Regions from separate parts of the Ureibacillus thermophilus genome, predicted to be linked through region 2. Evidence: riboswitches for the same ligand, from Rfam matches in the RefSeq annotation. Region 2 holds a riboswitch; the other holds the start of a gene.
The links. A riboswitch is a leader RNA that binds a small molecule or an ion and turns the genes downstream of it on or off. The one in region 2 is predicted to bind thiamine pyrophosphate.
Positions count from the first base shown of each region.

Region 1: another riboswitch for thiamine pyrophosphate. It lies ahead of tenA (thiaminase II); the one in region 2 lies ahead of thiM (hydroxyethylthiazole kinase).

Region 1 covers NZ_CP036528.1:314,823-323,169, reverse strand. The annotation lists gene DKZ56_RS01480 (DUF4097 family beta strand repeat-containing protein) at 193-981, opposite strand; gene DKZ56_RS01475 (multicopper oxidase family protein) at 1,176-2,792, opposite strand; gene DKZ56_RS01470 (thioredoxin family protein) at 2,964-3,278, opposite strand; gene DKZ56_RS01465 (M23 family metallopeptidase) at 3,518-4,477, shown strand; TPP riboswitch at 4,713-4,816, shown strand; gene tenA (thiaminase II) at 4,913-5,599, shown strand; gene tenI (thiazole tautomerase TenI) at 5,630-6,232, shown strand; gene thiS (sulfur carrier protein ThiS) at 6,235-6,438, shown strand; gene DKZ56_RS01445 (thiazole synthase) at 6,441-7,208, shown strand; gene DKZ56_RS01440 (ThiF family adenylyltransferase) at 7,208-8,218, shown strand; RNA gene ssrS (6S RNA) at 8,326-8,347, opposite strand, start outside.
Region 2 covers NZ_CP036528.1:2,013,466-2,021,812, reverse strand. The annotation lists gene DKZ56_RS10015 (cation:proton antiporter) at 1-704, opposite strand, end outside; gene thiE (thiamine phosphate synthase) at 837-1,490, opposite strand; gene thiD (bifunctional hydroxymethylpyrimidine kinase/phosphomethylpyrimidine kinase) at 1,483-2,295, opposite strand; gene thiM (hydroxyethylthiazole kinase) at 2,292-3,044, opposite strand; TPP riboswitch at 3,122-3,224, opposite strand; TPP riboswitch at 3,297-3,399, opposite strand; gene DKZ56_RS09995 (reverse transcriptase-like protein) at 3,465-4,121, opposite strand; gene DKZ56_RS09990 (carbonic anhydrase) at 4,330-5,097, opposite strand; gene DKZ56_RS09985 (IS110 family RNA-guided transposase) at 5,427-6,365, shown strand; partial or broken gene DKZ56_RS09980 (glucose 1-dehydrogenase) at 6,636-7,385, opposite strand; gene DKZ56_RS09975 (hypothetical protein) at 7,547-7,777, shown strand; gene DKZ56_RS09970 (VanW family protein) at 8,026-8,347, shown strand, end outside.

The sequences.
Region 1 (8,347 bases), 1.3 Mb from region 2:
CTCACTTGAGGAAGGAAGCGGTGAATCCCGTGGGAGACCTCTTGGGGGGTGGAGTGACCACTGGCATAAAGAGAACAGCTATTCACGGAAGTTATAAAAACTTGCGTCAATGATCTTATTTGAACCGCCGTATACGGAACCGTACGTACGATGGTGTGAGAGGACGGGAGTTAATCGCTCCCTCCTACTCGATTATTTAATTTCGATTGTTCCGCTGGATATCTCTAAATCAATGCTGTATTTGCCAGAACCATGTGTTCCACGCAGACGATTTTTTTCATTTTTTTCATTTTTTTCATTTTTAAGAGGAAAGTGATTATGAATCGCGCCGCTGGATATTTCCCCATTTAACGTAAAGTCGCTGTCATCAGGCAAATCAAGCACAATTTGCCCTGAATTTACTTCTGCCTCTATATCTCCAACCAATTCATCTATTTGCACATATACGTCTCCAGATGAAACATCTATTGCCAATTCTCCCGTAAAATGCTTTAGATCAATATCACCTGAAGAGACGTCTAAACTAGCGATTTTTGTATTGAGTGAATTGATATCAATGTCTCCTGAATGGACATCCAGTTCCAGTGAAGTTAAAACAGTGTCTTTGGATAGTTGAAAATCAATGTCTCCCGAACCAACATCTACTTTTAATTCTCGGTCAAAGTCTTTAGGAATTGTCACGACTAACTGTGTGCGGCTGCCGAAATGGAAGAAGGAAAACAATGGGCGATGATATTCGATTTCAATTGTATCTCCTTTTTTTGAAAGATTTACATTTCCTTTTCCTTTTAATTCCGCTTTTACATAGTCTTGATCTTTAGAAATGATGGTTGAATCGACACCTTTAATATCTAAATCAATCGTCTTGATTTTGTCTGTGACTTTTACTTGGTGTTCTTGGGACAAAAACCCATTGGGAACATTAAAAACTAAACTAATCATTAGCAAAATAAGAACGCCAACTAAAATGAGTTTTTTCACAGGAGTTCCCCCTCCGCATAATGGATTTATGTTTATCTTAATCAAAAAGAAGAGGGGCAACAACAACCTGCAGCTTTATTTCGTTCTAGGTCTTGAACAGTAGATGATTTTGAAGTTGAAGCATTGTCGAAGAACAAAGTAAACAGGGCGGAGCATCTCGAATTTTATGATGCATCCGCCCGCAATAAATGGGATTATCTCATTTCATGATTGTTGTGATGTTCTTCTTGATGATGAACGGAAGAAGCGTTTTCTGTAATGCGAATTGGCCGCATCATATCGTGGTCTTCATGTTCAAGCAAGTGGCAGTGCCAAATATAGTTCCCCGTATGTTCTTTCCAGTGCATTATGACTCTTGTAACCATGCCGCTAGGAGCTTTCACTGTATCTTTCCAGCCTTTTTCGAAATCGCGGGGAGGTTCTGGATTTCCGGTGAATTCAAGAATTTTTCCGCCGCTTTCTTGGTACATTTCTACATTAAAAGGCTGGCGATTTAGAATTTTGAATTGAACTAAATGAATATGCATAGGGTGGGAAATAGGTGTGGTGTTAATAAACTCCCAAATCTCAATACTGTCTAATGAAGGGCTTTCTGTACATGGATCATGGTACATTCGGCCATCCAGCATCATCATAATTCGACCGTATTTGTCAGTGCCTGTGGATAAAGGCAATTTTCGGGTCGTTGAGGCAAGATGTTCATGCAGTTCCATATCTTCTGCAAGTCTTGTTGGAATCTCGCTTGTGTCTTTTCCTTTGAGCGGCTTTGTTACACGAAATTCCATAATCTCTCTTTTCGGTTCTTCTTCACTAAACAATGTGTTCAATAATTTAATTTTTTGCCCTTTAAATGGGGCGAAATCGACAATTACATCCACCCGTTCTGCCGGCATTAACTCAATGGAAGTGACCTCAACAGGAGCTTCTAAAAATCCCCCATCCGTACCGATTAGATAAAAAGGCGCGTTGTTTTCTAACTGGATGTTGTATGTGGAGCTGTTGGAGCCGTTTAAAATGCGGAATCGATATTTTCTAGGCTCCACATTTAAATAAGGCCAAACTTTGCCGTTTACCACCATTAAATCTCCATTGAAAAACGGAACAATGGTAGGAATGAATGGTGTTGGGAAAGGCGAATCTTCCGGAGGTTTGTCTGGATAAAAAAGTGAACCATCTTCATTGAAAGATTTGTCTTGAAGGAGAAGCGGATATTCATAACCTCCTTTTGGTAAATTTAATTGTTCTTCCAAGGCATCGCGAATAATGTAAAAACCTGCTAAACCTGCATATACGTTTAGTCTTGTCATGGCCATGGTGTGGTCGTGGTACCAAAGGGTTGCAGCTGGCTGGTGATTTGTATACTCATGGACTTTTCTCCTGAATTTGGGGCCGGTGTATTCGTAATTTTGTGTATACCAGGCTTCCGGATGCCCATCGCTTTCCCAAAATACATTGGCTCCATGTAAATGTACAACGGAACGGACTTCTGGTGAATCTCCTACACCATGGAGAGAGCGATCAATGGGCAAAAAATGTTTTTTTGGCAGTCGATTTACATATTTCACATAAATTTTTTTATCTTTCCTCGCTTCAATAGTTGGGCCAGGGTAGAGACCGTTATAGCCCCATACGGTTGTTAGTGGAAAATCCCTGTGAAATCGATGCTTCGTTTCTTTCATAGTAATTTCTAAATAGGAATTGGCCGGATAATCAGGGTGAGGTGTTGGGGTAACAACTGGAGGCTTTGACAGTGGTGTTACAAACTTTGGCACTGTCTTTGGATCTTTTGGATTTACTTTCCTTTTTGACAATGTTCCACTCCCTTTAATAATGCTTATTAACTATCCTATTCAGTAGGTTGATCGAATGTTTGCATTTGTAAAGAAAAAGAGACCCGAATCTCTTTGATAAGAGATAGGGTCTTGAAAAAACGTGAATTCGACATGAACGAAAATATTCGAAGTTTATCAAAAGATGTCAGTTTATTTTAGTCCTTCAATAAAGTTTTCGATTTCTTCTTGCGTTTTACGATCGCGGCTTACAAAACGGCCGATTTCTTCGCCTTTATTGTAGGCAATAAAACTTGGGATGCCGAACACATCCAGTTCGCCACATAAATCGATATATTCATCCCGGTCTACTTGTACAAAGGTATATTGGGCGTATTTTTCTTCGATAGCAGGAAGAAAAGGTTTAATGAAAACGCAGTCTTTGCACCAATCTGCTGAAAAGACAAAGATCACCCGTTCTTTGTTTTTGAGTTCATGAAATTGTTCTACGGATTGTAGTGATTGCATCTAGTATTCCCCCAAATAAAATTTCTATTAAAAGGTATCATAACATACTATTTGCTACAAAACAAACGGAATTACTCTGGTTTTTGAGAGGATTTCGAAGGAGTTTACCCGGACTTAGTATCAGAAGTAAGCTTTCATTTTTCGTTTATAAAAAACTCATGGTTTCAAAAAAACGGGATATTCTAAGGAGGAAAGGGGGTTTGGTATTCATCCGAAAAATCATTTTTTCTTTAACTTTGATGTTTGTATGTCTATATATTTTCCCGGTTTATGTAAATGCAAGCGAAAATAAAGAAAATATATATCAGGAACGAATGCACTTATACAAAACCTATGAAACGCCCTTTGTTCCATGGCATCGATTGGCGGCAGTGGACCAATATGAGCGAAATATTCAAGAGGTGCGAAAAGATATTCCGAAGAGGGACAGTGCCATTGCCATCCAATTTTCCCATGAATTTTGGGTTGGCGAATTCAACCCGAATGTAGAAGATACTTCCCCATTTACCATTCAATATTTTGGGGGAAATGGTCATGATGGCAATGGCGATGGAAAAGCAGATCGAAACGACGATCAAGACGTACTATTCACAATGGTATCCTATTTAGAAAAATTTGGTCCATCGGAAGAAGATTTTAAGAATGCTTTATGGGAATATTACAAAAATGAAAAAATCATTAATCAAATCATGACCATAAATGAACTTTATAAACATTTCAATACGATTCAGCTGGATAAGCATATTTTTCCCCTCCCAGTCCGCGGCTATAACTACAGCTATAAGGGGACTTGGGGTGCCAGCAGGGGATGGGGAGGAAGACGAATCCATGAAGGAACAGATATTTTTGCAGGGTATGGAACACCTGTATTATCTACTTCCTATGGTGTTGTAGAAGTAATGGGTTGGAATCAATTTGGCGGTTGGCGAGTAGGTATTCGGGATCATCATAACACGTATCACTACTATGCCCATTTAGCCTATTACAATAAAGATTTAAAAGTGGGCGATATTGTAGAACCAGGAACAATTCTTGGCGGCGTCGGAAGCTCCGGTTATGGCAAAGAAGGGACAAGCGGCAAATTTCCTCCTCATTTGCATTACGGCATGTATAAATTTAATGGAAGGACCGAATGGGCTTTTGACCCATATCCGTATCTTGTGCAATGGGAAAAACAAACGAAGCAGGAGAAAAAATAAAGTTGCTTTAGCGTGCAATTCGCTAGGGCAACTTTTTTGTTATTGCAAGTATTCTTGTAAAACCTGAAAGAATTTGCCGAATGGGAGCAAAAACTTTTCGATGATAGCTGAGGCAGCAAGGGTTAACACAAAAGTTGCAAGTGTTTGAATAAATCTCTTATCCCATTAATAATTTTATACTATTGAAAATTTTCTGTATTCATGTAACAATGATTGTAATTACATATAGCATTAAACTAATCACTAGGGGTGCTAATTCATTAGCTGAGAGAGGCATTGCCTCAACCCTTTGAACCTGCACTAGGTAATGCTAGCGAAGGGAAGTGGTTGCTGGGACTCGTTTTGTCTATTTTTGTATTGATTGTGTTTCGAGTTTTAGAGCCGCTTCTTTAATGAAGCGGTTTTTTTTATGAACCTAAAGGATGGGGGAAAACGATGAAATTTACAGATCGAATTTTTGAAAAATACCAATCCACTTGGAGAAAAAACCATGAACATCCATTTGTGAAAGAGTTGGGAGCAGGAACACTGGATTCTAACAAGTTCCGTTTTTACATGATACAAGATTATCTGTACTTGATTGATTATTCTAAATTGTTTGCGTTAGGTGCAGTGAAGGCACCAAATCTAGAAGTGATGACGGTATTTGCCAACCTGCTTTATTACACGATGAATCATGAAATGGCATTGCATAGGAAATATGCCAGCCGATTTGGCATAACGGAAAAAGAGCTGGAAGAGGCAAAACCGTCTCCGGTAAGTCTTGCTTACACCCACTACATGCTGGCAGTTGCCCAAAACGGTTCCATCGCAGAACTGGCAGCTGCGCACTTTGCTTGTGCTTGGAGTTATTGGGAAATTGGATGTGAACTGGCGAAAATTCCGGGGGCAAAAGAACACGAATTATATGGGGATTGGGTAAAAATGTACAGTTCAGAAGAATTTGGCCAGTCCGCACAATGGAACCTTGATTTGCTCAATCAATTGGCGGAAGGAAAGCAGGAATCTGAACTTCTGCGGCTGGAAGAAATCTTTTTAAATACAACTCGATTTGAGTATATGTTTTGGGATATGGCTTACCACCAACAAATGTGGCCGACGGATGAAAAAGTGCAACTATAACTTCTGCGAAGGAGAAGGGAAGTAGTTTGAGTGGAACTGCACGCAATTACGGATGGAAAGAAGGAAAGCCGAGAGCTGAAGGAAATTATTATATCCATTTCCCCGGTTGTAGATTACATTCATATCCGTGAAAAAAATAAACCACCCGGTGAGATTGTCGCTTTAATAGAGGAGTTGTTAAATGCAGGGGTGCCGAAAGAAAAACTTGTCATTAATGACAGGCTTGATATTGCTCTGCTTACCGGAATTCCGAATGTCCATCTTCCGGGAAATGGACTTCCGGCAGAGAAGGTAAAAACGGCTTATCCCCATATGAAAGTAGGGGTTAGCATCCATTCCATTGAAAAAGCAAAAAATGCCGAAAAATCGGGAGCGGATTACTGTTTCTTTGGCCATATATTTGAAACGGACAGCAAAAAGGGGATGGCAGGAAGGGGAACGGATGCGCTTGGTGAAATCGTTGAACAAGTGAAGATTCCTGTGATTGCCATCGGTGGAATTACGCCGGACAATGCGGTAAAAGTACTGGAGAAAAAAGTGCAGGGCATTGCAGTAATGTCTTACATTTTTTCTGCGAATCAACCGAAAGAAGCGGCAACCTTTTTAAAAAACATAGATTGCAAAGGGGGATGAAGTTGCAGCTTTATATTAATGGTCAGAAGACGGAAGTGGGGAGCAATGTTAAAAGCATTGAAGACTTGCTGAAGTTTTTTCAATTGCTAAATCGCATTGTCGTTGTTGAACATAACGGTGAAATTATTTTGAAAGAAGAGTACAGCAAACAACCGGTAAATGACGGCGACAAAATTGAAATCGTGCATTTTGTTGGAGGGGGATAAACGTGTTAAAAATTGCAGATAAAATCTTTCAATCAAGACTGTTGTTAGGTACAGGGAAATTTCCAAATTTTGAAATCCAAAGGGAAGCGGTGGAAGCATCCGGAGCGGAGATTTTAACTTTTGCCGTAAGAAGAATGAATATTTATGAACCATCTCTGCCAAATTTTTTGGAAATGCTTGATCTTTCAAAGTACACCCTCCTGCCGAATACTGCAGGGGCAAAAACGGCGGAGGAAGCGGTGAGGATTGCGAAGCTCGCCAAAGCTTCTGGACTATGTGACATGGTGAAAGTGGAAGTTATTGGGGATGATAAAACCCTTCTTCCGGATCCGATTGAAACTTTAAAAGCATCAGAAATGTTATTGGAAGAAGGATTCATTGTCCTTCCTTATACTTCTGATGATGTAGTTTTGGCGAAAAAACTGGAGGAATTGGGGGTACATGCCATCATGCCAGGTGCATCTCCAATCGGTTCCGGACAAGGCATTATCAATCCGTTGAATCTTTCTCTCATCATTGAGAATGCCAATATTCCTGTCATTGTCGATGCGGGAATCGGATCTCCAGCGGATTGTGCGATGGCCATGGAGTTGGGAGCAGATGGCATCTTGTTAAATTCAGCCGTGTCTGGAGCAAAAGATCCGGTGAAAATGGCAAAAGCTATGAAGTTGGCCATCGAAGCAGGAAGACTTGGATACGAAGCTGGCAGAATTCCGAAAAAACGTTATGCAGTTGCCTCTAGTCCGTTTGAAGGGATGCTCTATTCATAATGGAACGCTATTCTCGTCAACTTTTATTTTCTCCAATCGGTGAAGAAGGACAGAAAAAGTTGCTGAAAAGCCATGTGCTTATTGTTGGAGCGGGAGCGTTAGGTTGTGCGAATGCTGAGATGCTGGCTCGGGCGGGCATCGGGAAAATCACTATCATTGACCGGGATTACGTCGATTGGACGAATCTTGGCCGCCAGCAACTTTATACGGAAGAGGATGCGGAATGTAAACTGCCTAAAGCGGTTGCTGCACAGAAGCATTTACAAAGGATCAATTCAACTATTCAAATAGAAGGGCTTGTTGGAGACTTTTCTGTTGGAGCGGAAGAGATTGTGAAGGGTGTCAATCTCATCATAGATGGAACGGATAATTTTGAAACGAGGTTTTTTATCAATGATGTGTCGATGAAATACGTCATTCCTTGGATTCATGGAGCGGTTGTAAGAAGTTATGGAATGAGCGTTTCCATCTTGCCGAAAAAAACCCCTTGCTATCATTGTTTGCTCCAAGCGATTCCCTCCGAGGGCTTGACTTGTGATACCGTTGGGGTAATCAGTCCTGCGGTGCAAATGGTTGCATCCTATCAAACGGCTGAAGCTTTGAAATACTTTGTAAGCGGGGAAGTGTCCAAACAATTGGTTTCTTTTGATGTATGGCGAAGGGAGCATTCAATTATCGACATTTCAAAGTTAAAAAAGAGCGATTGCCCTTCATGCGGAAATAACCCTGCATATCCTTATTTGACAATGGAAACGGGATTGAAAACAGCGGTATTATGCGGCAGAAATACTGTGCAAATCCGGCCGCAACAAAAACAACAAATTTCATTGGCGCAAATATCAAAAAGGCTTCAACCAATCGTTCAAAACTTGAAAGTCAATCCTTACTTGATTTCCTTCCAAGCAGAAAATGTTCAAATTGTGCTTTTTCAAGATGGCAGGGCATTGGTGCATGGGACGAAGGAAAAAGAAAAGGCAAAAAGGATTTATCAGCGTTTTATAGGAGCGTAAATCAGAGAACGAAAATTTAAAAGGAAGCGGGGAACAGACACTCCGCTTCTTCAAAATAAAAAGCCCTCCTGAACGGAGAGCCATTTTACAAACATCATGTTTGTGATAAATAAGCCGCCTTGCCGTAAT
Region 2 (8,347 bases):
CCAAGGAAATCGGCAAAATACGCTGCGGCAAATAGTAAAATCAATCCAGCCGTTACGATTGATTCCGTTACTAACATTCCTTCAAAAAGATGTATGAATTTTGGAACAATATAACGGCCAACAAAGTAAATAATAATAAAGAAGATTACTTGCTGTGCAATGACCCAAGCTATATTTGTTTCTGCTCCCATGAAGAACCCGATGGCGACAGCGATGAGAATGACAACAATCACATCGTCTAATACAGCTGCCCCAAGCAATGTAGCACCTTCACGGCTATTCAACCAACCAATTTCTCTTAATGTTTGCACTGAAATACTTACGCTAGTTGCAGCGAGCAACAGCCCTATAAATACGCCTTCAGAAGTTGGAATATGGAAAAGAGGAGAAGCCGCCCATCCCATGAGAATTGGTATAATGACTCCTAAAACGGCAACAAGGGTTGCAGCTTTCGCATTTTTCCCTAAACTTTCCAAATCTGTTTCCAGTCCGGCTAAAAACATCAGCAATAGTACGCCGATTTCACTAAAAACATGAATGAGTTCTGTTTGTTCAATCCAACCAAGAACTGCAGGACCTAAAATAATCCCTGCAATAATTTTACCTAAGACGGATGGCTGACCAAAGCGGAGACTGATTTGCCCTGCTATTTTAGCAACGAACAAAACAAGTACAATTTGCAAGATAAAATCAAATACATCCACCTTTTGTTCCCCCTGTTGTTAGATTTCTATATGGAAGCCCAAAAAAAGACATGGTGGAGCCAATTTGACAGACTCCACCATGTTTCCGCTTCCTAATTCAATTACGAAATTTATTATAATCGAAATTTAGTTTTATGTAAATTCCTTTTTTTCTATTAATTTAAAACCTTTTAAAAGTTGTACAGTTTCTTTTCGATTTCCGCTGTCGCAAATAGCAGAAATAACCGCTACCCCATCTGCCCCCGATTCTAACACTTCTTTTGCGTTCATCGGTGTAATCCCGCCGATTGCAACAATGGGAAAATCCGGATACATATTGCGCGCCTTTTTTAAAAAAGTTACTCCTTCAGGCTTTTTGGCATCCGGCTTTGATTTGGTTTCATATATAGGGCCAATCCCTACATAATCTGCCCCCCATTTAACTGCATTCATCATTTCTTCTTCATTATGAACGGAAACCCCGATAATTTTTCCTTGAAACTTTTTCCGGATTTCTTGAAGAGGGGCATCATCCTGTCCCACATGCACGCCATCTGCATCGATTTTTAAGGCAAGGTCCACATCATCATTAATGATAAAAGGAACTTGATACTGCTTGCATAGAGCTTTGCATTTCATTGCAAATTGTTCCAACTCTTTGCCTACTAAAGGTTGCTTTCCTTTCTCCCTCAGTTGAAAAATAGTAATCCCTGCTTGCAATGCCTCTTCCAATAGGTGCAAAGGATTTTCATTTTTACAATTCTCTGTTCCCATAATGAAATAAACGGCTAAATCTTTTCTATTCAATAACTTCCACCTCCGCACTATGAAAGCGATGGGCAAAATGGTTGGTAGGGCCATGGCCGTTGCCAATATGAAGTGGATTTTCAATAGCCGATTGGACATATTTTTTAGCCTCGATAATGGAATCTTTTACTGAAAAGCCCCTTCCTAAATAGGCGGTAATAGCAGCAGAAAAAGTGCATCCGGTTCCATGGGTATGTTTTGTATGAATTCTTTTTGATTTTAATTGAAAGGTTGAACCATCTTGGAAATAGATTCGATCCGTTGCAGTAGGCTCATCCATGTGGCCGCCTTTCATTACGACACATCCAACGCCAATGCTCAATAATTTTTCCGCTGCCTGTTTTATATCTTCTTCTGTATCGATTGCCATTCCGGTAATTGCTTCGGCTTCCGGTATGTTCGGGGTCACCACCGTTGCAATGGGAATCAGCTCCTTAATCATCGCTTGCACCGCATCCTCTTTTAATAATGCATGTCCCCCTTTTGCAATCATAACCGGATCCACAACGATTTGAATTTGTTGTTCCCGCAATTTTTTGGCAATCCTTTCGATGATCTCTTTGGAAAATAACATTCCTGTTTTTAAGGCTTTCACTTTCAAATCATCCAATACCGCATTCAATTGCTGCTCGACAAATTCTGGAGTTGCAGGAAAAATGCCGTGGACACCCAAAGTGTTTTGCGCCGTTAATGCGGTGATTACAGATGTACCAAAAACGTCCAGCTCCTGGAATGTTTTCAAGTCCGCCTGAATGCCCGCTCCTCCTCCGCTATCTGAACCAGCTATCGTCATAACGATATTCATATTGCTTCACCTCTTGAAATTTGGTGCAACCCATTTAATATCTCCACTTGGAAGGAACCTAGATATTTTTCTTTCGAAGCAAACTCCGCCACTTTTTTATAATCCATGAGTACATTCAAAATATTTTCATATGAGTCTCCTTCCAAACTTAATGCACCTGCACAAATGGCGCTTAATAAACAACCTGTTCCTGTCACTTGGGTCATCCATTCATGGCCGCCCGAAACAAAATCCGCTTTTTCCCCATCTGTTACAATATCTTCTTTTCCTGAAACCGCGACAATGGTTTTATACTTTTTAGCCACTTCCTTTGTGACAGAAAGAATGTCCATCTCTCCTTCCCCACTATCTACCCCTTTTGCTTGCCATTGAATTCCTGCAATCGCTGCCAATTCACCTGCATTGCAGCGAATCAAATCAAATTTTATTTCTTTCAATAGATTTTCCGTCACTTCTTTCCGGTATTTTGTAGCGCCAGCCCCTACAGGATCCAGCACAACGGGAATGTTTAACTTATTTGCTTTTTTCCCAGCTAAAAACATAGCTTCAACGGAATGTTTATTTAATGTTCCAATGTTGATTAACAACGCATTGGCAATGGAAGTCATGTCCTCCACATCCAATGGTTCATCGGACATTACTGGAGATGCGCCAATGGCAAGCAGTCCATTGGCGGTAAAATTCGTTACCACATCGTTTGTGATGCAATGAATTAAAGGATTTTTTTGACGGATTTTAAATAAACTCATCATTTCCACCCTTCCATTGGTTTTGTAATAAAAAATGCCCTTTTGCACAGCGCAAAAGAGCATTGAACAACCAACATGTGGTTCCATCCATTGCTCCCTACGGCAGTGCTAACTGCATCAGGTTCAAAGGGTTAGGTGAAATCACCTTCTCAGACCATTCGGCCACCCCTGCAATGTTCCAATTTCCATATGAAAATAAAAATCTCTCCATACATTGGAGAACAAAAAAACACAATACCACTCAAACGGAATAGTAAAGGCATTTTTGCTCCCTACGGCAGTACTAGCTGTATCAGGTTCAAAGGGTTAGGTGAAATCACCTTCTCAGACCATTCGGCCACCCCTGCAAAAATGAATCATATGAAATTGTTTTGAACATTATAACATAATCCATTGTTTCTTTTAAGAGAATAAAAATTTTTATTCTTTCAATTCGATTTTTCCGTCAATTTCGATGTCATGCAATGCTTGTGTTGCTAATCGATCCGCCTCTTCATTTTGCTTTCTTCCCACCAACTCAAAAACCGGTTTGATTCCTAATTGATTTAAACTTTCATCAATTTTATCCGCCCAATTGGACAGCTCTTTTTCATAAACAGGCCATTCTCCGCTTATTTGATTAATTACTACTTGTGAATCCCCCATAAAATGAACCGTTTGATGATGTACACCCAATGATTCCAATTCTTGAATAGAAAAATGAAGAGCTGCATATTCAGCTTCATTATTTGACGCAAGGCCATTTACTAATAAATTTTTTCTCCTACGAAATCTTTTTCCATTTTGTTCAAAATAGATGACACATCCTAAACCTGCCATGCGGCTTTCACGGTTAAAACCGCCGTCGAAATAAACGCATATGTTCGTCGGTTCAGTTTCCATTTCCGTTAAATATTTTTTTAATTCTTTGACCGTCCATGTTGAGTCATGTTCATCAATTAAGGTAATATTTTTGGCTCTACCGGTTTTCCTTAATTCTTCTGAAATGGCAAGAGCATGGGCGGGAGGGAGTTCATCCGAGCGGAAAGTAGTTTCAACATCTTTATAATCATAAATCCATTCTATTATTATTCTCAAAAAATATTCCTCCCTTTCCGGTTATCACATTCCTTAGTATCATCATTTCCCCTTTAATAATACTTCAAAAATAGCTTTCTTCTATTCTTATTCTTTTTCTGACTTACGAACGATGTTTTTTTATTTCAGAAGAATTTGGAAGATAATATTTTATCTGAGGCGTCTCAAAATGTTTTTTCAGACGCCCCTTAGCTATTTGAAACTATTATTACTGAACGGATAATTTGTATATGTCCCTGCCATTTATTGGCTGTAGCGGACGACTGTTATAGCCATAAACTTGATAAAATGAAGCAATTTGTTTGTTTGAAAAATCGATTGGAGATTCAAATACAATCCAATGAACACCTTCAGTACACGGAGGGGTAGTCAATGAGCCTGAATAGTAAAAGGCAGACCTTTGCTCAGGTATCAATGACAATAGATGAATAGATTCAATTTCCTTCTCCTTTAATCGATCATCCTGCAAAAAATTCCATAATTCTTCCACCATTTCGTTTTCTTTGCCTGCTTCAATCAAAACGCCAATGACCGCAATCTTTCCTTTATTATTTTTGTGCACAAGATGCAGTTCCATTTCATATCTTTGGTAATCGATTTGATGTTCGCTTGGCACATGGAAATGAAAAGAGTCCAGTTTGTATGGTTTCTTGTCTATTGTAATGTAGCTTACCCTCGATTTCGAAACAGCTTCTAATGTATACCCTTGTTTTTTGAGTATGAATGGTTCCTCCCCATAAAAAATTTCAATAGCCGGCGTCTGTTGAGGAAGAACATTTTTATTTTTTATTTGGATGGGAGATTGCATTTCCCCCTTTTCACAATAATTTTTTAAATGCGCCGATTCATGATTGGTATAGGATACTTCTTTTTTCATGAGTGATTCATCGTTTTTTTCTTCTTCAAAGTATAAATAAACGGCAAATCCTAAACATAAAAAAGCTACTAAAATGACAAGAAGATGATGAATTTTCATCGCTCAACCCTTCCATTTTTGTTTACTATATCCAAAAATCCCCTTATTTATACAAGAATAAAAACATACTAAGATTAGTAGTACAAACCAAGGTCAAGGTTTGTGCTACTATTTTTTTATAGTAGAAGTGAAGAAAAGTCGACCAGCCTCAGGGATTTTTAGAAGGTGAAATCAATCATACACGAAGAGATTTTGAACAATTACATACATCACTTGATGACCAAGCACCAGACATTGTATTTGAAGCAACAGGTGTTTATTCAAAACCGATGGAAGCATTTTTAAAAGATTACGGTTATGCATATTATCCCCTTGAAGCGAACTGACAAATGGCGAAGATGTGTCGACATAAAACCGATATAAGCGATGCTCATGAATTCGCCAAAACACATTTTAAAATGGAGAGAGAACCAACCTATATCCAAGATGATTATTATGAGCAGATGCGGGCATTGACACGTTATGATGATGAAATTGATGAAGAAATGATGTTATTAAAAAATCGTATGCATTCCATTTTACAATTGAGTTTTCCAGAATTAGAAAAAATACTGACACCAAATTCTGCACTATTTTTAAATATAGTACAACTATACCCTCACCCAACACTTGTTTTAGCTCACTCTAAAACTGTCATTAAGAATCGCCTAAAAGCGAATACAAGAAAGAACCTTTCTTTAGAACGTGCAGAGAAAAAAGCAATTGCTTTATTAGAAGCTGCTCAAAATAGTGATCCAGCGATTGAATCTACCGATGTGCGATGTGAACAAGTCCGTGATTACGCAAATCGAATAGCAGAATTAAAGGATAAAAAAGAAGCACTTGTCCAACAAATGATTACTTTATCAAAAAATCGAAAAGAGTATATGGTTTTACGTTCCATCCCTGGTATCGGTGATTCTACTGCTTGTAGATTAATTGGGGAAATGGGGGATATTCGTCGCTTTCAAAATGCTAAACAATTGAATGCTTATGCGGGAATTGATATTATGCGCTATCAATCGAGGAATACACAGTATCGTGATCGTATTAATAAAAGAGGTAACAAACACTTGCGAAAGCTTTTATATTTTATGGTGTGTGCCATGATTATGAAGAAGAAAAATAAACCGAATCATTTTGTAGATTACGATTATAAATTAAAAACACAACCTCAGAGAAAGCCTCATAAGGTTGCGATTATCGCCTGTATCAATAAATTTTTAAAAGTGACGTTCCAGTTACTGACACATGGCATTTTATACGATTATGAAACTGCCTTAAGTTAAATAATCGATTAACTACACTATACCATAAATGACCTTTCGAAAAAATTAAAAATCGTTAGGTCTTTTGGGCATGCCAAAATTTAGTTGTGAGGGGGTACCCCCTCACAACTACAACTAAATTAAAAACATATACAAATTAATAAAATATACTTGACTGATCAACTGACCAAAAATAATGGAGAGAAATGGAAAAAGGAGAATTTGAGTTGGATCAAATTCTCGTTTTCCTATCTTGAAGCTAGTTTTGTCCCAGCCTGTTTTTAGTTTTTGCTATTCCTCATAAATCATTTTTCTTGTCATTCCACCATCCACAACAAGGTTAATGCCTGTCACGAAATCATTTTCCTTCGCTGTTAAATAGAGACAAGCGCGCGCAATATCGTCTGGTCTTCCGACACGTTTTGATAAATGCTGCTCGTGATCAATTTTACGTAATTTGGAATAATCGCCTGTTTCAATCCAACCTGGGGAAATCGCGTTCACGGTAATTCGATCTGCACTAAATGATGCTGCAAGCGCATGAGTTAATGCAACAATTCCACCTTTTGTTGCTGCATAGGCTTCTGAATTCGGTTCAGACATAATGGCCCGTGTGGAAGCAATATTAACGATGGAGCCGCCTTCTTTATTATTTCACATATATTTTGCGGCTTCCCTTGATGCTAAGAAAACACTTCGTAAATTGGTGTTGATAATATCGTCCCATTCTTCGATTGACAATTCATAAGGGGACTTAAATACTGATTTCCCTGCATTATTGATTAAAATATCAATTTGACCGAATGTAAGGTTTGCAATTTCCATTAAGCGGATGATGTCATCCTCAACTTTTACATCGGTTTTTACAAAAAGCGCGTTTCCCTCTTTTTCTTTAATTACATCAACTGTTTTTGATCCGGCTATTTCATCAATATCCGCTATCACAACATTTGCACCTTTTTCTGCATAAAGCAAAGCGATTCCTTTTCCAATGCCCTGTCCAGCGCCGGTTACAATCACCGTCTTATTTAAAAAATCCATGTTTTTTACACATCCTTAATGAAAAATTCTCCATATTTAAGGTAGCACAAAAAGTGAACACCGTAGAACTCCCAATAATAAAAACAATTAGTCACATGTAGAATGCTTTAATTTAAACAAACATATTTATATGAATGAGGCTTTTACAGAGGAGGGAAATATTGTCGATTGTCAATCCTCAATATGGATTTTTAAAGGCTGATTATCTAAATCCTAATTTAAGGCAAAGGAACAAGACTGTTGATGCTGCTTCATCGAAGACACAAATTAAAGATGAATCTGTATTAACAACGGATATAAATGCAAAGTTAATCTTTATTTATAATTGGTTGATGATTATATCAGCTGATTTATATTGTGCAATTATTTTTGTTTTAGCCAATTTCTTTTGAAAGTTTTACATGGTTTAAAGAGTCCAATTTATAAAATGGCACTATTGGAATTTATTAACTTAAAGTTTCAAGTCCAAACGTGTGGATTTGAAGCTTTATTATTTTGAAATTCATCTAATACATAAGTTGGGGGTGATCTTATGAAAAAAGAATGAGTTTTCGTGGTTAGATTTAAATTATAGCAAGGAAATATGGAGCTGTTTTGATTTTTTTACCGGTTATTTTAAGGTGTTTAAGGAGGAAACATTTTGGGACTATCTGAAATTCATCCATTTTTTTATCATGCTAGAATCGAGCAAAAAAGAATTTTTAGAACATTAACAGATTTAAAAGACAGAAATCGATTTGCAAAGCAAAGGGACTTAACGAATACATTTCCATTCACTTGTAAAAAACATCAATCCTTATTGAGAAGGAAATTAGGAAATAGCGATCCTCAGTTACAAGAAAATAAAATTACAAACTTAAAAATTGCAACAGGTGAAATTGATGGTGTGATTATTAAACCGGGTGAAATTTTTTCTTTTTGGAAACTAGTTGGTCGAACATCAAAAGAAAAGGGCTATATTG